3 regions of the Shewanella sp. 10N.286.52.A9 genome follow, and region 2 is predicted to be linked to each of the others. Evidence: predicted binding sites of a transcription regulator. Region 2 holds the regulator's gene; each other region holds the start of a gene.
The links. Region 2 encodes LexA, which represses DNA repair genes until DNA is damaged. Its sites were predicted from a motif close to TACTGTATNNNNATACAGTA; they were not measured.

Region 1 (5,280 bases), on a different contig from region 2:
GAATAACGCTCGAATTGATAAAAAGCCGCTTTTATCCAATCAATACCATCAAGTACAACCCGTCCAGGCAGCGATAGTGTCTCAGGACGATACTTATCTTCCACCTTCCAAGTCAGCGCTTGTTCATCGCGACCGATTAATAATGCTATTTGATGTATTTGACAACGCTTATACAGTAGCGCCAAATCAAAGGTCACCACCGCCCAGCCAATAATGACATCAGGGTCATACTCTTTGAACCAAGTTATCAGAGCTTTAATTAATGAGACTTCATCGCTCACCCAGTGAATGTCATCATCGCTTAATTTGTCGCTATCAAACTTTTTGTTATCTATTGATTCAGACTCTCCTACCATGATGACTTTCTGATAAAGGTCGGTTTGCTCATCTAGCGCTGAATGTGAACCATATAAACCAACAGAATACAATTCACCAGTTGGGCTGCATTCAAAATCTAAAGACACCATTGAGACAGGCACATTAACTTCTGTTCTTCTGGCTTTGCTTGCTAAGTAAGTGTGAGTCCTTGGATGGTTATCAGTGTTATACGGCAGCTGTGATAAAGAAGCACTAATGGCAAATTCAGCTTGTAATGCTATAAATCTTTCTATTAAAAAACGTTGTTCAGGTCTAATATCTGCTTCATAAATTTCAATACCAGCGTCATTAGCAATGCGCAGCACCTGTTTTAACATCGTTGTTGATTTTACATAAACACAAGAAACATCTTCGTAATTAAAATTTTTTAGGCTTACCGGCTCAATTCTTATACCAGTACTAAAATGACTTAAAATGAACTCAGAATCTATCTGCTTACAAAAGCAAATAACATCAAACTGCTCCACCTCAATGATTGCAGGACCGTCAGCTGTTTTTATAAAATACTGCAATAGTAATCGGCCATGTCGATAAATGGCGTGTCGGGTGAGTACGAGCCCTTTTAGGGTGTTTTTTTGCAATTGAGTGTCCATGGATTAACAAGATTACTTTACATATTGAGTGTGATTAACTGAATAAGGTCATAGCCATAGATATTCATAACATCTAAGATCGAGCCCTTCATTATCCGATTTGAATCCTGTCGCTAAAAGTCTTCGCTTAGCTTTTAGCTAGATTATATATTTCGAACAACTAAAATCACTGTTATTATGTACAGCATATAACAGCTAATACAGAATTAGTAAGTAAAGATTGCTAATGGACCCTACATGCTAACGGATCATATCAAAACCCAGATCCGCACTATCTATAAAGATATTGCGACTGCGATGCCAAATTTTCGTTCTCGCAGAGAGCAAAACTTTATGGTGGCAGAAATATCAAAAACCCTAGCTGGTGACTATGATAAACAACGACGCATTATGGTTTGTGAAGCAGGAACCGGTATTGGTAAATCCCTTTCTTATATTCTCGGAACGATTCCATTAGCTTTGGCAAGTAAGAAAAAGGTCTGTATCGCGACAGCAACAGTAGCCTTGCAGGAGCAGTTATTGCACAAGGATTTACCTTTCTTTTTGCAACAATCTGGCGTTGATTTTAAATTCGGTTTAGTTAAAGGCCGCCAGCGTTACGTATGTTTAGCTAAACTCGCTGCCATGATAGGTCCTGAAGACACATCTCAGATGGCAATGTGGCAAACTAAACCAGATCAAAGTCAAATAGATCTCCTCAAAGCCCTACATCAAGATTTTAACGACAATAAGTGGAACGGCGAGATTGATACATTAAAAAAGCCTATTCCTGACTTTTTATGGCAGCAAATTTGCTGTGATAAGCACAGTTGTCATCGGCAAATGTCGAGCCATCATCACTGCCCTTTTCATAAAGCTCGTGAAGATGTCGAGACCTGGGATGTACTTATTGTTAATCACAGTTTGCTGTTTGCCGATCTAGAGTTAGGCGGTGGCGTGATTTTGCCAGAACCTGAAGACATGTTTTATGTCATAGATGAGGCTCATCACTTGCCGACGGTAGCAAGAGATTTTTCAAGTGCTCAAGCAACATTGAGGGGGGCGAGTGATTGGCTTGAAAAGGCGTCAAAGACCTGCTCCAAACTTCAAAATCAACTTAAAACCACACATATTATTGCCCCTGTGCAAGCAATGCTCGATCACATTGGCGATTTAGTGACTCAGCTTAATCAAGTTGCCCATTTTTGCGACACACAGCCTAAACTTTTTGCCAACCCAGAAACGCGTTTACGATTCGAAAATGGCAAGCTTCCAGAATCTTTACTAATACAAGCAGAAAACTTAGCAACTACATCAAATCTTGCAGTAAAACAATTTACCAAGATCCAAAGTGTACTGAATGAAGCAATCAAAGATGGTGAACTACCAAAGCATCAATCAGAAGCTGCTTTATCAGAGGCCGGCTTTATACTGCAAAGGTTAGAAAATCTCGCAAAACTCTGGAAAATGCTCGCAAAAGAGGATTCCAAAAAAGGGGCGCCAATGGCTCGCTGGGCAGAGCTCATTACCGGTAAACAACAAGATTACCTATTTTGTGCATCTCCAATTGAGGTCGGTTTTATGCTTGAGCATATGCTCTGGCAAAAAGCTGCAGGCGTTATATTGTGTAGCGCAACATTAAGAGCCTTAAATAATTTCAATCATTTCGCTCACCAAGTCGGGTTGTCCCTAAATGATGGTAGTCGTTTTTTAGCCTTGTTATCGCCCTTTGATTATCAAAATAACGCGACATTGTTTATTCCACAAATGGAAAATGAGCCCACTGAAGATGCTTTTACAGATGAACTAGCAGAACAAGTTATCGCACTCGTAGAAGATGAAATGGCGACATTAGTACTGTTTGCCTCATATTGGCAAATGGAAAAAGTAACAGATAAGGTCAATGGCAAAATTGCCAAAGACCAGCTGTTTGTGCAAGGAACCATGCCAAGGCAACAAATTTTAGAGCAGCACAAGCTCCGCTGTGACCAAGGTAAGCCCAGTATTATTTTCGGTACAGGAAGTTTTTCAGAAGGGTTAGATTTACCCGGTGATTATCTTACCAATCTGATTATTACCAAATTACCCTTTGCAGTGCCAACTTCACCAGTTGAACAAGCGCATGCAGAATACATTAAGAGTAAAGGTGGTAATCCATTTTTACAGCTCACCATTCCAGATGCATCACGCAAATTGATCCAAAGTTGTGGTAGATTACTCCGTAAAGAAGATGATTATGGTCGCGTCACCATTTTAGATAGGCGTCTTATTACTAAGCGTTATGGTAAATCATTACTTGATGCCCTTCCGCCATTTCGTAAAGTTATAGAATAGGTATTTATTTGGAATTTCTGTTAGATCCTAGCCATTGGGCGTTTTTGGCTGTTATTGGATTAGTCGCTGGTTTTATTGATGCCGTAGTAGGAGGTGGTGGATTGCTATCAATTCCCGCACTACTGACTATGGGCATTCCGCCTCATTTAGCCTTAGGCACAAATAAGCTGGCAGCATGTTTCGGCTCATTGACCGCTGGATATACTTATTATAAGCAGCAACTCATCAAACTTAGATTTTGGCGAACCGCCTTTATAACCACTTTTATAGGTGCTGTATTAGGCAGCATTTTAGTTTATTTAATCGACGCCGCTTGGCTCGAAAAAATTCTTCCATTGGTTATCATCAGCATCGCGTTTTATACCTTACTCAGTCCAAAAGCAATGGGAGATAATATTTCTGTAGCGCCCACCCAATCGCCGTGTAAAACGAAACAAGCAGCTCAAGGGACTTTACTAGGTTGCTACGATGGTTTTGCTGGTCCTGGCATTGGTGCCTTTTGGACAGTAAGTAGTATCAGGCTGCACAAGCTACCTTTATTAAACAGTTGTGCCCTTGCTAGGGTCATGACGTTTGTCAGTAATGTCACTGCACTCATTATTTTTGCCCTTTTAGGTGAAGTTGACTGGATACTGGGTCTATGGATGGGGGTGTGTATGATGGCGGGCTCATTCATTGGCGCGAAATCAGCAATACGATTCGGAATTCCCTTTGTCAAACCACTCTTTATTATCGTCGTACTAGCAATTGCAGCTAATCTTGCTTGGACCGCATGGTTATGAGAAATACAAATCAACTAATTCATCAATTAAAGCAGCAGCTCAATACACTTGAACGAGATGCGTTAAATCATGACCAGCAATTGCCTTCACAACAGAAGAAAATGCTGCAAGACATTGAAAGATTTAATTCGCAATTATTTATTCAGCAAGGTGCTCAGCTCACACCCTGTATCCAACAACTTAAAAAAGATATTGTTCAATTAGAAAAGCAACTTTCTCTAAAATTAGACATCAAAATTATCGAGTTAAGTTGCCAAAGAATACAAGACCGCTTTACTGCATTACGTCGAGCTTTAGTGACAACCAATATTAATGTAAAAACAGCTGAACAAAAACGTGCCAACAACCGTGCTAGATATGCGAAGAAACAACAGCAGCAACATGCCGACAGTGGGTTTGCATGGATAGCTAACAATGTGATGAAAAATAGCCACCAGATTTACCAAGAGCTTAATAAACATTTGAATTGGGCTACAACTTTTGAACAAAAAATTGCAGAAATGGAAACTAAGCTTGCAAACTGTCACAGTGCTGACAAAATCACGATACAAAATGAAATCCTTTCTCTGCACCGCAGATTAGGAAAGTGCCGTCAAGCAATTAGCTATATTGAAGATAGGATTCAAATGTTTGAACGACCGAATCGAAATACAAATCGTTAAGGAGCAACAATGAAATTTACACTGCCGCTGAGTGCGACATTACTGGCTTTTGTCACTTCAACTTCTGTTATTGCAGCAAATCTCTCCATTCCTATGTCTTTTGAATATCTTGCTTTAGACGGCAAAGAAATTGATACCAATATGTTCTCGCATAAAACTAACCTTGAGTTAGATAACGGCCAGCACAAAATTGCAATTCGTTATCATGATATGGTTGATGATGATTTCAGTGATAGCCAGAGTTTTATTAAATCTTCACCATTTATTATCGATATCAAGGTTGATGGCGATTACGAGTATCAGTTAAAGCCTATCGACGGCGACTATGTCAAAAAGCCTAAAGCCTTTGCCAAAGACCCTCAAGTCGTAATTTCTCGAAAAGATAACGGCGCAGTATCATATACAGTAACTCAAACAGAATATAAAGAGAGTAGTTTTATTTCCAATTTGTTCAACGGTAATCAAGGCGAAGATATTGATACCTTGTCTGCTTCAGCAACAGATAGTAATACAAAATCTTTACCTGTCGCTAAAGTTGCACCCAGTGCGACT
Region 2 (5,280 bases):
GCTGGTGTTATCGCCAGCATCAATCCTGAAAAACCACCAATGGTAAAGAGAATAATAAAGGCAATCGCAAATAACATAGGGGTTTCGAACGTGATTGAACCACGCCACATCGTTGCTACCCAGTTAAATACTTTTACCCCTGTCGGCACCGCAATTAACATGGTGCAGTACATGAAAAACAGTTCAGCAAATACTGGCATCCCTGTGGTAAACATGTGATGCGCCCAAACCAAGAAGGATAAAATCGCAATACTGGACGTGGCGTAAACCATCGAAGCGTAGCCAAACAACTTTTTACGACTAAAGGTGGGAATAATGGCCGAGATAATCCCGAACGATGGCAAAATCATGATGTAGACTTCAGGGTGACCGAAGAACCAGAAAATATGCTGGAACATGACGGGATCACCGCCACCTGCGGCATCAAAGAAACTGGTACCAAAGTATTTATCGGTTAATACCATGGTAACCGCACCTGCAAGTACGGGCATAACCGCAATCAGCAAGAATGCAGTAATGAGCCATGTCCATACAAATAATGGCAACTTCATCCAAGTCATGCCTGGTGCACGCATATTAACAATGGTCACGACCACGTTAATTGCGCCCATAATCGAACTGATCCCCATGATATGCACCGAGAAAACAAATAGTGCAGTGCTATCAGGGCTATAGGTTGTTGATAGCGGTGCATAGAAAGTCCAGCCAAAGTTAGGGCCGCCGCCTTCCATAAACAGTGAACTCAACAGAATCGCGAAGGCAAATGGTAAGATCCAAAAGCTCCAGTTATTCATTCGAGGCAGTGCCATATCAGGTGCACCAATCATCATTGGGATCAGCCAGTTGGCTAACCCTGTGAAGGCGGGCATGACGGCACCAAATACCATAATAAGACCGTGTACTGTGGTCATTTGGTTAAAGAAGTTAGGGTCAACTAACTGTAAGCCTGGCTGAAATAGCTCTGCACGAATGACCATTGCCATCGCACCACCAGTGAGGAACATAATAAAACTGAACCATAAATACATAGAACCAATGTCTTTATGGTTAGTGGTTAATATCCAGCGCATGATGCCTTTTGGCGCGCCATGATGGTGATCATCATGGCCGTCATGAGAATGTTCATCATGAGCTGGGGTAGTATCTTGTGTAATTGTGCTCATCTGTATCCCTTACTTTCCATGACCAACAACATCGGTGGCTTGAACAGCATCACCAGTATTATTTCCCCAAGCATTTCGCTCATACGTCACAACAGCTGCGAGTTGCTGAGGTGAGAGTATGGAGCTAAATCCTTGCATTGCTGTACCCGGTTGGCCATTGATAACCACTTCAAGGTGTCCTTCAACAGGCCCCATGACTAACGGACTGCCCACTAACGCAGGGAATGCGCCAGGTAAACCTGTACCAGCGGCTTGGTGACATGCAGCACAGCTGCTGAGGTAAACTTGCTCACCCATTGCCATCAGCTCATCCATAGATAAGTCATCCATAACAACGTCAGGCGTTGCTTCTTCAACGACGTCAGCAACCACTTGTTCTACCTCAGGTTGTGTCGCTGGTAACTCAGCAGGCAAAGTGACAGGCGTTGGCTTATCACTTGCATCGCTAGGTGCCCCACCAGAGTTCACATCTGCAGCTTGAACCACATCACCAGAATCATTACCCCAAGCGTTTCGCTCGTAGGTCACAACAGCTGCAATTTCTGTTGCAGTAAGCTGTTTCGCGAAGGCTTGCATGGCAGTACCAGGCTGGCCGTTGACGACAATATCAATGTGGCCAGCAACTGACCCTTTAATGATTGGGCTGCCGATAAGAGACGGGAATACACCAGGTAGTCCTGCACCATTTGGTTGGTGACAAGCGGCACATCGGCCCATGTAAACTTGTTCACCTTGAGCCATCAACTCATCAAAGGTCAGGGTTTGCGACAGTGACGCTTCGGCCGCGGCTTTTGCATCAGCAGTTAGTTGTTTTTGATCTTTTAGCCATTGCTCAAAGTCTGCTTCAGAAACGGCTTCAACTACCACCGGCATGAATCCGTGGTCTTTACCACACAACTCAGCACATTGACCTCGGTAGGTACCAACCTTATCAATCTTGGTCCAAGCTTCATTAATAAAACCTGGGTTAGCATCTTTTTTCACCGCAAATGCAGGAACCCACCAAGAGTGAATCACATCATCTGAAGTCATTAAAAAGCGTACTTTACGATTGATTGGCAGAACGAGGGGCTTATCGACTTCTAGTAGGTAAGTTTCAGTTTTCGTTTCTGTCCCAGTAATTTGATCGGCAGGGGTGGAAAGTAAACTGTAAAACTCGACGTCTTCATTAAAATAGCTGTAATGCCATTTCCATTGAGAGCCGGTTACTTTGATAGTTAACTCCGCATCACTTGGGTCTTCCATAGCAATGAGGGTTTTTGTGGCAGGAATTGCCATACCAATGAGGATAAGAAACGGCACGACAGTCCATGCTATTTCCACTTTGGTACTATCATGGAAATCAGCAGGTACTGCACCCTTTGATTTTCTATGATAAATCATGGAGTAAATCATGATTCCAAATACCACAACACCAATAGCACAACAGATATAAAGAATGATCATATGGAGGTCGTAAACCTTACCACTGATCTCTGTTACCCCTTGGGTCATGTTAAGCGGCATATCAGCCGCTGCAAGTGGCACTGCAAAAAACAGCACCATTAATCCATACAACAATCGCTTCACAAGACTACTCCTCTGCCAATTGCGATTTGCAATAACAACAAGGAAAAGTCACACAGTAATACTCTGCTCTATGCAAACTTTTCTATTCCCGAAAAAGTTTGATCACTTCAAAGTACACGGTGGCAGTGAGTATTAATACTCGATTATTCTATTGGGTTTTGGTGGCCACACTTGTACCTAATACTGAACTTTTCAATTCTTAAATTGACGCTTTTTATTCAAGGCTTTCTATACCGCATGGTACCAGCACAATCTTTACAGCGTTTTATCACTTATGTTCATTTTTACCACTAAGAGAGGTCAATAAATGTTACTCCCTTGTTAACTACATTACTTGGAGATTAAATATTGATCAAGATCACTTTATCATCTAATTTGCTGAAAAAAGGCGCAAAAAAAAGCCCGTCACCGAAATGAAGGGCTTTTTTAGCAAATAGACTTTAGTGAAATGCAGATAAATTCAATTGGGTTGCAGCCACAGGATTACTGGCGTTTAATTGGTCAACACGTAAGTGAGTATTTACATCTTCAATAATGACACCTTGCGCTAAGGCGCTTTTAGCGACTAATTGAATGCGACGATTATCACGAGCATCTAATGGGGTTGTCCATGTAATCACTGCGCTGGATGTACCACTTGTGAGTGCTTTTTCCATTGCCCACAGTGTTTCGACTTCATCTTTAGTGTGAACCAGTAATACACGGTCCATTCTGACATTGGCGTTCGCTAGAATTTGTTTGTAACCAATGTGAGGCGGATTAATCAGTACAATCCATCGCCCTTGTTGACTTAATACGGCTAACTGGCCGCATAGCTGAGTTAATTCAGTTAACCCTTGGTTAGCTGTTTGTTTGGTTTCGATACCTTGCTTTACTGGCGCAGCTGCTGATGCCATGTCCATCCATAAACCTGGGTGACGTGGTGCATTACCTATTAATGTGTTCATAACCAACCTCCATTACGGATAACGCCAACAGCGAGCCCTTCAATCGTAAGGCTTTGGCATGTTAAATCGACTTTTATCGGCGAGTACTGCTCGTTTTCTGCATGCAGATAAACAACGTTGCCTTTCTTTTCAAAACGCTTCACGGTGACATCATCATCAACACGGGCAACAACGACTTGACCATTTTTAGCTTGCTGCATTTTGTGAACCGCTAATAAGTCACCTTCAATAATGCCAATATCCTTCATACTGTCGCCACGAACACGTAGTAAGAAATTAGCATTGGGTTTAAACATTTCAGGATCAACTTGAAAGTATTGTTCAACATGTTCTAACGCCAAAATTGGTTCACCAGCCGCAACCTGACCAATCAGTGGTAAGCCTTCTTCGACTTCCTCTTCTTCTTGGACCATACGGATACCGCGAGAGGTACCTGGAATAATTTCAATGCAACCTTTTTTAGCGAGTGCTTTTAAATGTTCTTCTGCAGCATTAGCACTTTTAAAGCCTAATCTAGTGGCAATTTCTGCACGAGTTGGTGGCATACCTGTCTCGGCAATATTGCATTTAATTAATTCTAGAATTTCAGCTTGTCGTGGCGTTAAAGGTCTCATGTTGATTCCTGTTTTTTTATACAGTGACTGTCATTATATACAGTATCTTTGGTCGCGCAAGTATTAACCAACATTTTTTGCTGATAAAGCAATAGATATGAATTTTTATCGAAGTTTTTAGTTATTTAAAGCTAATTAAATCAGTGATTTATTGTTTTTGTGGGGCGTCGGTAAATTAGTGTGTTTTATTATTGATGACTCAAGTGAATAAGCCAAAAAGTACTGGATACCGTCTATTTATACAGTACTGTACCTAAATGTTTTGCTACTTACTAAGTGATTGATACTTGATGTTAGAACCAACAAAACTTGCTACTTAAATGTTAACTAGATTTACCGAGGTTAGTGTAACTGAATGATATTCTGGTATCCTATGCGCAATAAATCGTTGTTGATAATGCGAAGACCCATGTTAAAACCAGATTCTATCATTGCTAAATCATTACGTTGGATTCAGAAATTAATGGTACACAGTGTTGTTGTGCCTGAGGATCCGTTCGCTGACCTTAACTTAGATCCTGACAAACCAGTGGTCTATGTGATGAAAACGGAGTCGCTGAGTGATATTGCTGCCTTACATGAAATGACAGCTAAATATAACTTGCCAAGTCCGTATGAACGGTTAGATGTTGATGGTTTCAATACCCCTAGAATTGTGTGTGTGGAAGGGCGTAAACCCTTGTTTGGTAAGCGCCATAGTAGCGATAAATTTGTAGCAAACTTTACTAAGTTGCTCGAATTACACCAAAAGAACAAAGAACTCGACATCCAGCTTGTGCCTGTAAGCCTATATTGGGGTCGTATCCCAGGTAAAGAAGATGACACCATGACCGCTGCGGTTTTTGAGCGTGAAAACCCAACATGGTTACGTAAATGGTTAATGATTCTATTTTTAGGTCGCCATAATTTCATTCAATTTTCTAATGCCATGTCGCTGCGTTATATGGCTGATGAACACGGCACAGATGTCAGTATTGCGCATAAGCT
Region 3 (5,280 bases), on a different contig from region 2:
ATAGTAGCCGTGAACCCGGTTGTAGCCGACCTTTAAGGTATTGATGCCAGTTTGTTCTTTTTCACGGTTTTCTAATTGTACTAGATAATCAGATGCCCCTTCACTTAGGCCACGCCATTCATCTAGTTGTGCGTTGTAACCCGCTTTAATTACGCCGCCATCACGGATAAGCATAGGCGGATTATCGACAATCGCATTTTCCAATAGCTGTTGCTGCTCTGGAAACTCGCCTAATAAATTGGCTAGACGTTGGAGTTCACTTTGTTGGCAGTGACCTAAAGTTTGCTGAATTTCAGGTAATAAAGCCAATGCCTGGCGAAGACGGGCAAAATCTCGTGGGCGTGCGCTGCGAATAGCTAGCCTCGCCATGATACGTTCGATATCGCCAAGGGCTTTTAATTGCTGGTGTAAGTCTGCATATAACCCCGTATCAATTAACTCAGCAACTGCTTGTTGCCTTTGGCTAATATGCTGTTGGTCACGCAGCGGTTGGTGGATCCATCGCTGCAACATACGACTTCCCATCGGCGTCGCTGTCTTATCGAGTACCCAAGCTAAGGTATTATCACGTGAACCAGATAAATTAATAGTAAGTTCTAAGTTTCGGCGGGTGGCGGCATCAAGAATGATAGTATCAGCCTGATTAAACATGGTGATGCTATTAATATGAGGCAAAGCTGTTTTTTGTGTGTCTTTGACATATTGCATTAAGCAGCCAGCTGCTTGAAGCGAAAGCCTAGCATTTGTAATACCAAATCCATGAAGATCTTTGGTTCCAAATTGCTCTAGAAGTAATTGAATGCTGGTATCGTAATCAAACTCCCATTCAGGTCTTCGACGTATGCCTTTGCGATTTTCAATTAATTGGCGGTCAAGTAAATCTTCACTGTAGAGCAATTCTGCAGGACTGGTACGTTGCAGTTCAGCTTCCAGTGTTTCTTCATTTTCAAGTTCAACAATAACAAATCGACCAGACGAAACATCTAAAGTCGCGTAGCCAAATCCACTCTTACCCTGATATACCGCAGCAAGTAAGTTATCCTGCTTTTCTTGTAGTAAGGCCTCGTCGGTTAAGGTACCTGGGGTAACAATTCTTACAACTTTACGCTCAACTGGTCCTTTACTTGTAGCAGGGTCACCGACTTGTTCACAAATAGCGACAGATTGACCAATTTGAACCAATTTTGCGAGGTAACCTTCAACGGCGTGGTAGGGAAGTCCTGCCATGGGAATCGCGTTACCACCACTTTTCCCACGTGCAGTTAATGAGATACCTAACAGTTCAGATGCCAGCTTAGCGTCTTCATAAAATAATTCATAAAAGTCTCCCATACGATAAAACAACAGCATTTCAGGATGCTGTGCTTTCAGCGTTAAATACTGGCGCATCATGGGAGTGTGCTTTTCTAAATTTGGGTCTTCATTTACGGTCATTAAGTGATTGCTCTTACTTTATTTTGAATTAGGCTAAGTCTGGGTCAATATAGGCGGTCATCTTAACAACAATTGATTTGATACCCAATAGAATCGCAACGATGCTATGCCGTCTTGCCCTTGTTTACTGATTTTTTGAACAATACTTATTGTTGTAAACTCAGGTATTTACCCAACCTAGAAGTACTGTATACAGTGGTTTTGTTTGTCTACTATTTATCGTTATTAATATATTTTTGTTATTAACTGTATGATTTTTAATGTGTAAATAATAGTAAGGTAAAAAAAAGGAAAAAAATTATACAGTAACTATTGATACTGTATGATTATACAGTATACTGAGCTCATATTACGAAACAGACAAATTTATTCGTTACCAAGTTCGTTATTCGAACTGAGTCACCTTAAAGGGATAAAGAGAATGAAAGCAGATCCAAATAAAGAGAAAGCGCTGAATGCTGTATTAGGTCAAATTGAAAAGCAATTTGGTAAAGGTTCAATCATGAAGTTGGGCGCTGATCGCACAATGGATGTTGAAACCATTTCTACAGGTTCGCTTTCGTTGGATGTTGCCTTAGGTGCTGGTGGTTTACCAATGGGACGTATCGTTGAAATTTACGGTCCAGAATCATCAGGTAAAACAACGTTAACACTTGAAGTTATTGCTGCAGCACAACGTGAAGGCAAAACGTGTGCGTTTATTGATGCTGAGCATGCTCTAGACCCTATCTATGCAAAAAATCTAGGTGTCGATATTGATAACCTATTATGTTCACAACCTGATACTGGTGAGCAAGCGCTTGAAATCTGTGATGCGCTAACACGTTCAGGTGCTGTTGATGTAATTATTGTCGATTCTGTTGCAGCATTAACACCAAAAGCTGAAATTGAAGGTGAAATTGGTGATTCTCATATGGGCCTTGCCGCACGTATGATGAGCCAAGCAATGCGTAAGCTTGCAGGTAACTTAAAACAGTCAAATACGCTACTTATTTTCATTAACCAAATTCGTATGAAAATTGGTGTTATGTTTGGTAACCCTGAAACCACAACGGGTGGTAATGCACTTAAATTCTACGCTTCTGTACGTTTAGATATTCGTCGTACAGGTGCGATTAAAGACGGCGATGCTGTCGTAGGTAACGAGACTCGAGTTAAGGTCGTTAAAAATAAAATTGCAGCGCCATTTAGACAAGCTGAGTTCCAAATTCTTTACGGTAAAGGTATTAACCGTACTGGTGAGCTCGTTGATTTAGGTGTAGCACACAAGCTGGTTGAGAAAGCTGGTGCTTGGTACAGCTACCAAGGCAACAAGATTGGTCAAGGCCGTGCAAATGCGGGTAAATACCTAGTTGAAAACCCTGCTGTAGCTGAAGAAATTGAAGCAAATTTACGTCAAATGCTATTAAGCACTGAAAAAGAAGCGGCACCAGCTGAGTCGGATGAAAACATCGATTTAGAAACAGGTGAAGTGTTCTAATCACGTTTTAACAGTAATGAAAATAACTATCGCGGTCGACATGAGTCGGCCGCGATTTTTTTTTGTAAGTGCTCTATTCATTGGCATATGTGATCGAACGCCGCTCGTAAGGAAATGACTTCATTAAAGACGTCATTTAGCTCGTATTACGGCACAGATTATTAAAAACCAATTAACCGATTGCAGTAATCGCCCCTCATAGCAAGAAAATCGCTAATCTAAATACGCTTGGATCTCGCACCTTCAGTTTGTTTAAGTATATAATGTTGCCAATTTAAAGCTGATATTCAGCTTCATGATAAATAGAATTTATCCATTTAGGGCGATTTCATGTTTCAGACCACCACAGAATTAAGAAGCGCATTTTTAGCGTATTTTGGTAACAACGGACACCAAGTTGTCGACAGTAGCTCGTTAGTACCACATAACGATCCAACGTTATTATTTACAAATGCGGGTATGAACCAATTTAAAGAAGCTTTTCTAGGATTGGAAAATCGTGGTTATTCACGTGCAACGACATCGCAACGTTGTGTCCGTGCTGGTGGTAAGCATAATGACTTAGATAATGTAGGTTACACCGCCCGTCACCATACTTTCTTTGAAATGTTAGGTAACTTTAGTTTTGGTGATTACTTTAAAGAAGAAGCCATTTCATATGCGTGGAACTTCTTAACCCAAACACTGAAATTACCAACAGAAAAACTTTGTGTCACTATTTACGATACTGATGACGAAGCCTTTGAAATCTGGAATAAGAAAATCGGTGTTGCTGCTGAAAATATTATTCGTATTGGTGATAACAAAGGCGCTCCTTATGCCTCTGACAACTTCTGGCAAATGGGTGATACAGGTCCTTGTGGTCCATGTTCAGAGATCTTTTATGATCATGGCGAGCACATTTGGGGCGGCCGCCCTGGTACACCAGAAGAAGATGGCGATCGCTTCATTGAAATCTGGAATATCGTTTTCATGCAGTACAACCGTCAAGCTGACGGTGAAATGAAACCGCTACCAAAACCTTCAGTCGATACAGGTATGGGAATTGAGCGTATTGCAGCTATCATGCAAGGCGTACACTCAAACTACGAAATTGATATTTTCCAAGCGTTAATCAAAAAAGCGGCGGAAATTATTGGGGTTGAAGATTTAGAAAATAAATCACTGCGCGTAATTGCTGACCATATTCGTTCTTGTTCATTCTTAATTGCTGATGGTGTGATGCCGTCGAATGAAGGCCGTGGTTATGTATTGCGTCGTATCATTCGTCGTGCAGTGCGCCACGGAAATAAGTTAGGTGCAACCGATACGTTCTTCTTTAAATTACTGCCTACCCTGATTGAAGTCATGGGCGATGCGGGTAAAAGTTTGGTTGAAGCTAAAGCTATTATTGAAAAATCATTAAAAGCTGAAGAAGAACAATTTGCCAGAACACTAGAGCGTGGCTTAGGTATTTTAGATGCTGCGTTAAACGAGTTAGATACTAACGTTTTAGATGGTGAAACAGCCTTTAAACTTTACGATACCTATGGTTTCCCTGTGGATCTTACAGCTGACGTCTGTCGTGAACGTGATATTACCGTTGATGAAGCCGGTTTCGAAGCTGCGATGGCTGAGCAAAGAAGCCGTGCACAAGCTGCTGGTAATTTTGGTACTGATTATAATACTGGTCTTAAAATCGAAGGTGAAACTGAGTTTTGTGGTTACACCGAATTAAACGGTGAAGGCAGTGTTTCTGCAATTTATGTTGGTGGTGAATCAGTCGAGACGTTAGCAGCAGGTCAAGAAGCGGTAATCGTATTAGATAACACGCCTTTTTATGCTGAGTCAGGTGGTCAGGTAGGTGATAAAGGCTTACTTTCAATTGGCGAAAATGTTTTTGAAGTTGCTGATACGCAAATCTTTGGTCAAGCATTTGGTCACGAAGGTAAGTTAACGGCAGGTACATTGACTGTAGGCCAAAAAGTCACTGCAGAAGTGGATAAGAAATTACGTCACCGTACACAGTTAAATCATTCGGTGACTCACTTATTACATGCCGCACTGCGTAATGTTTTAGGAACTCATGTAAATCAAAAGGGATCTTTAGTTAACCCTGAGCGTTTACGTTTTGACTTTGCGCACTTCGAAGCCGTAACTGCTGCAGAGCTCAAGCAAGTAGAAGATATGGTTAATACCCAAATCCGTCGTAACCATCAGCTAAAAACTGCTGTGATGGGTATTGATGAGGCAAAAGAGCAGGGCGCTATGGCTTTGTTTGGTGAAAAGTACGACAGTGAAGTACGCGTTGTGACTATGGGTAATTTCTCGATTGAACTTTGTGGTGGTACACATGTTGGCCGTACAGGTGATATTGGTTTATTCAA

Region 1: a site for LexA is predicted at 1,139-1,158, ahead of dinG (ATP-dependent DNA helicase DinG). Genes of this name have one in related genera too.
Region 3: a site for LexA is predicted at 1,751-1,770, ahead of recA (recombinase RecA). Genes of this name have one in related genera too.

Annotation. Positions count from the first base shown of each region.
Region 1 covers NZ_JBFRJQ010000015.1:41,706-46,985, reverse strand. Annotated here, with positions in the region: gene AB4128_RS12700 (DNA polymerase II) at 1-971, opposite strand, end outside; gene dinG (ATP-dependent DNA helicase DinG) at 1,209-3,284, shown strand; gene AB4128_RS12690 (TSUP family transporter) at 3,293-4,066, shown strand; gene AB4128_RS12685 (primosomal replication protein) at 4,063-4,728, shown strand; gene AB4128_RS12680 (DUF2057 domain-containing protein) at 4,738-5,280, shown strand, end outside.
Region 2 covers NZ_JBFRJQ010000001.1:204,634-209,913, reverse strand. Annotated here, with positions in the region: gene ctaD (cytochrome c oxidase subunit I) at 1-1,163, opposite strand, end outside; gene coxB (cytochrome c oxidase subunit II) at 1,173-2,732, opposite strand; gene AB4128_RS00985 (cell division inhibitor SulA) at 3,173-3,679, opposite strand; gene lexA (transcriptional repressor LexA) at 3,676-4,293, opposite strand; gene plsB (glycerol-3-phosphate 1-O-acyltransferase PlsB) at 4,703-5,280, shown strand, end outside.
Region 3 covers NZ_JBFRJQ010000011.1:1,908-7,187, reverse strand. Annotated here, with positions in the region: gene mutS (DNA mismatch repair protein MutS) at 1-1,434, opposite strand, end outside; gene recA (recombinase RecA) at 1,856-2,914, shown strand; gene alaS (alanine--tRNA ligase) at 3,245-5,280, shown strand, end outside.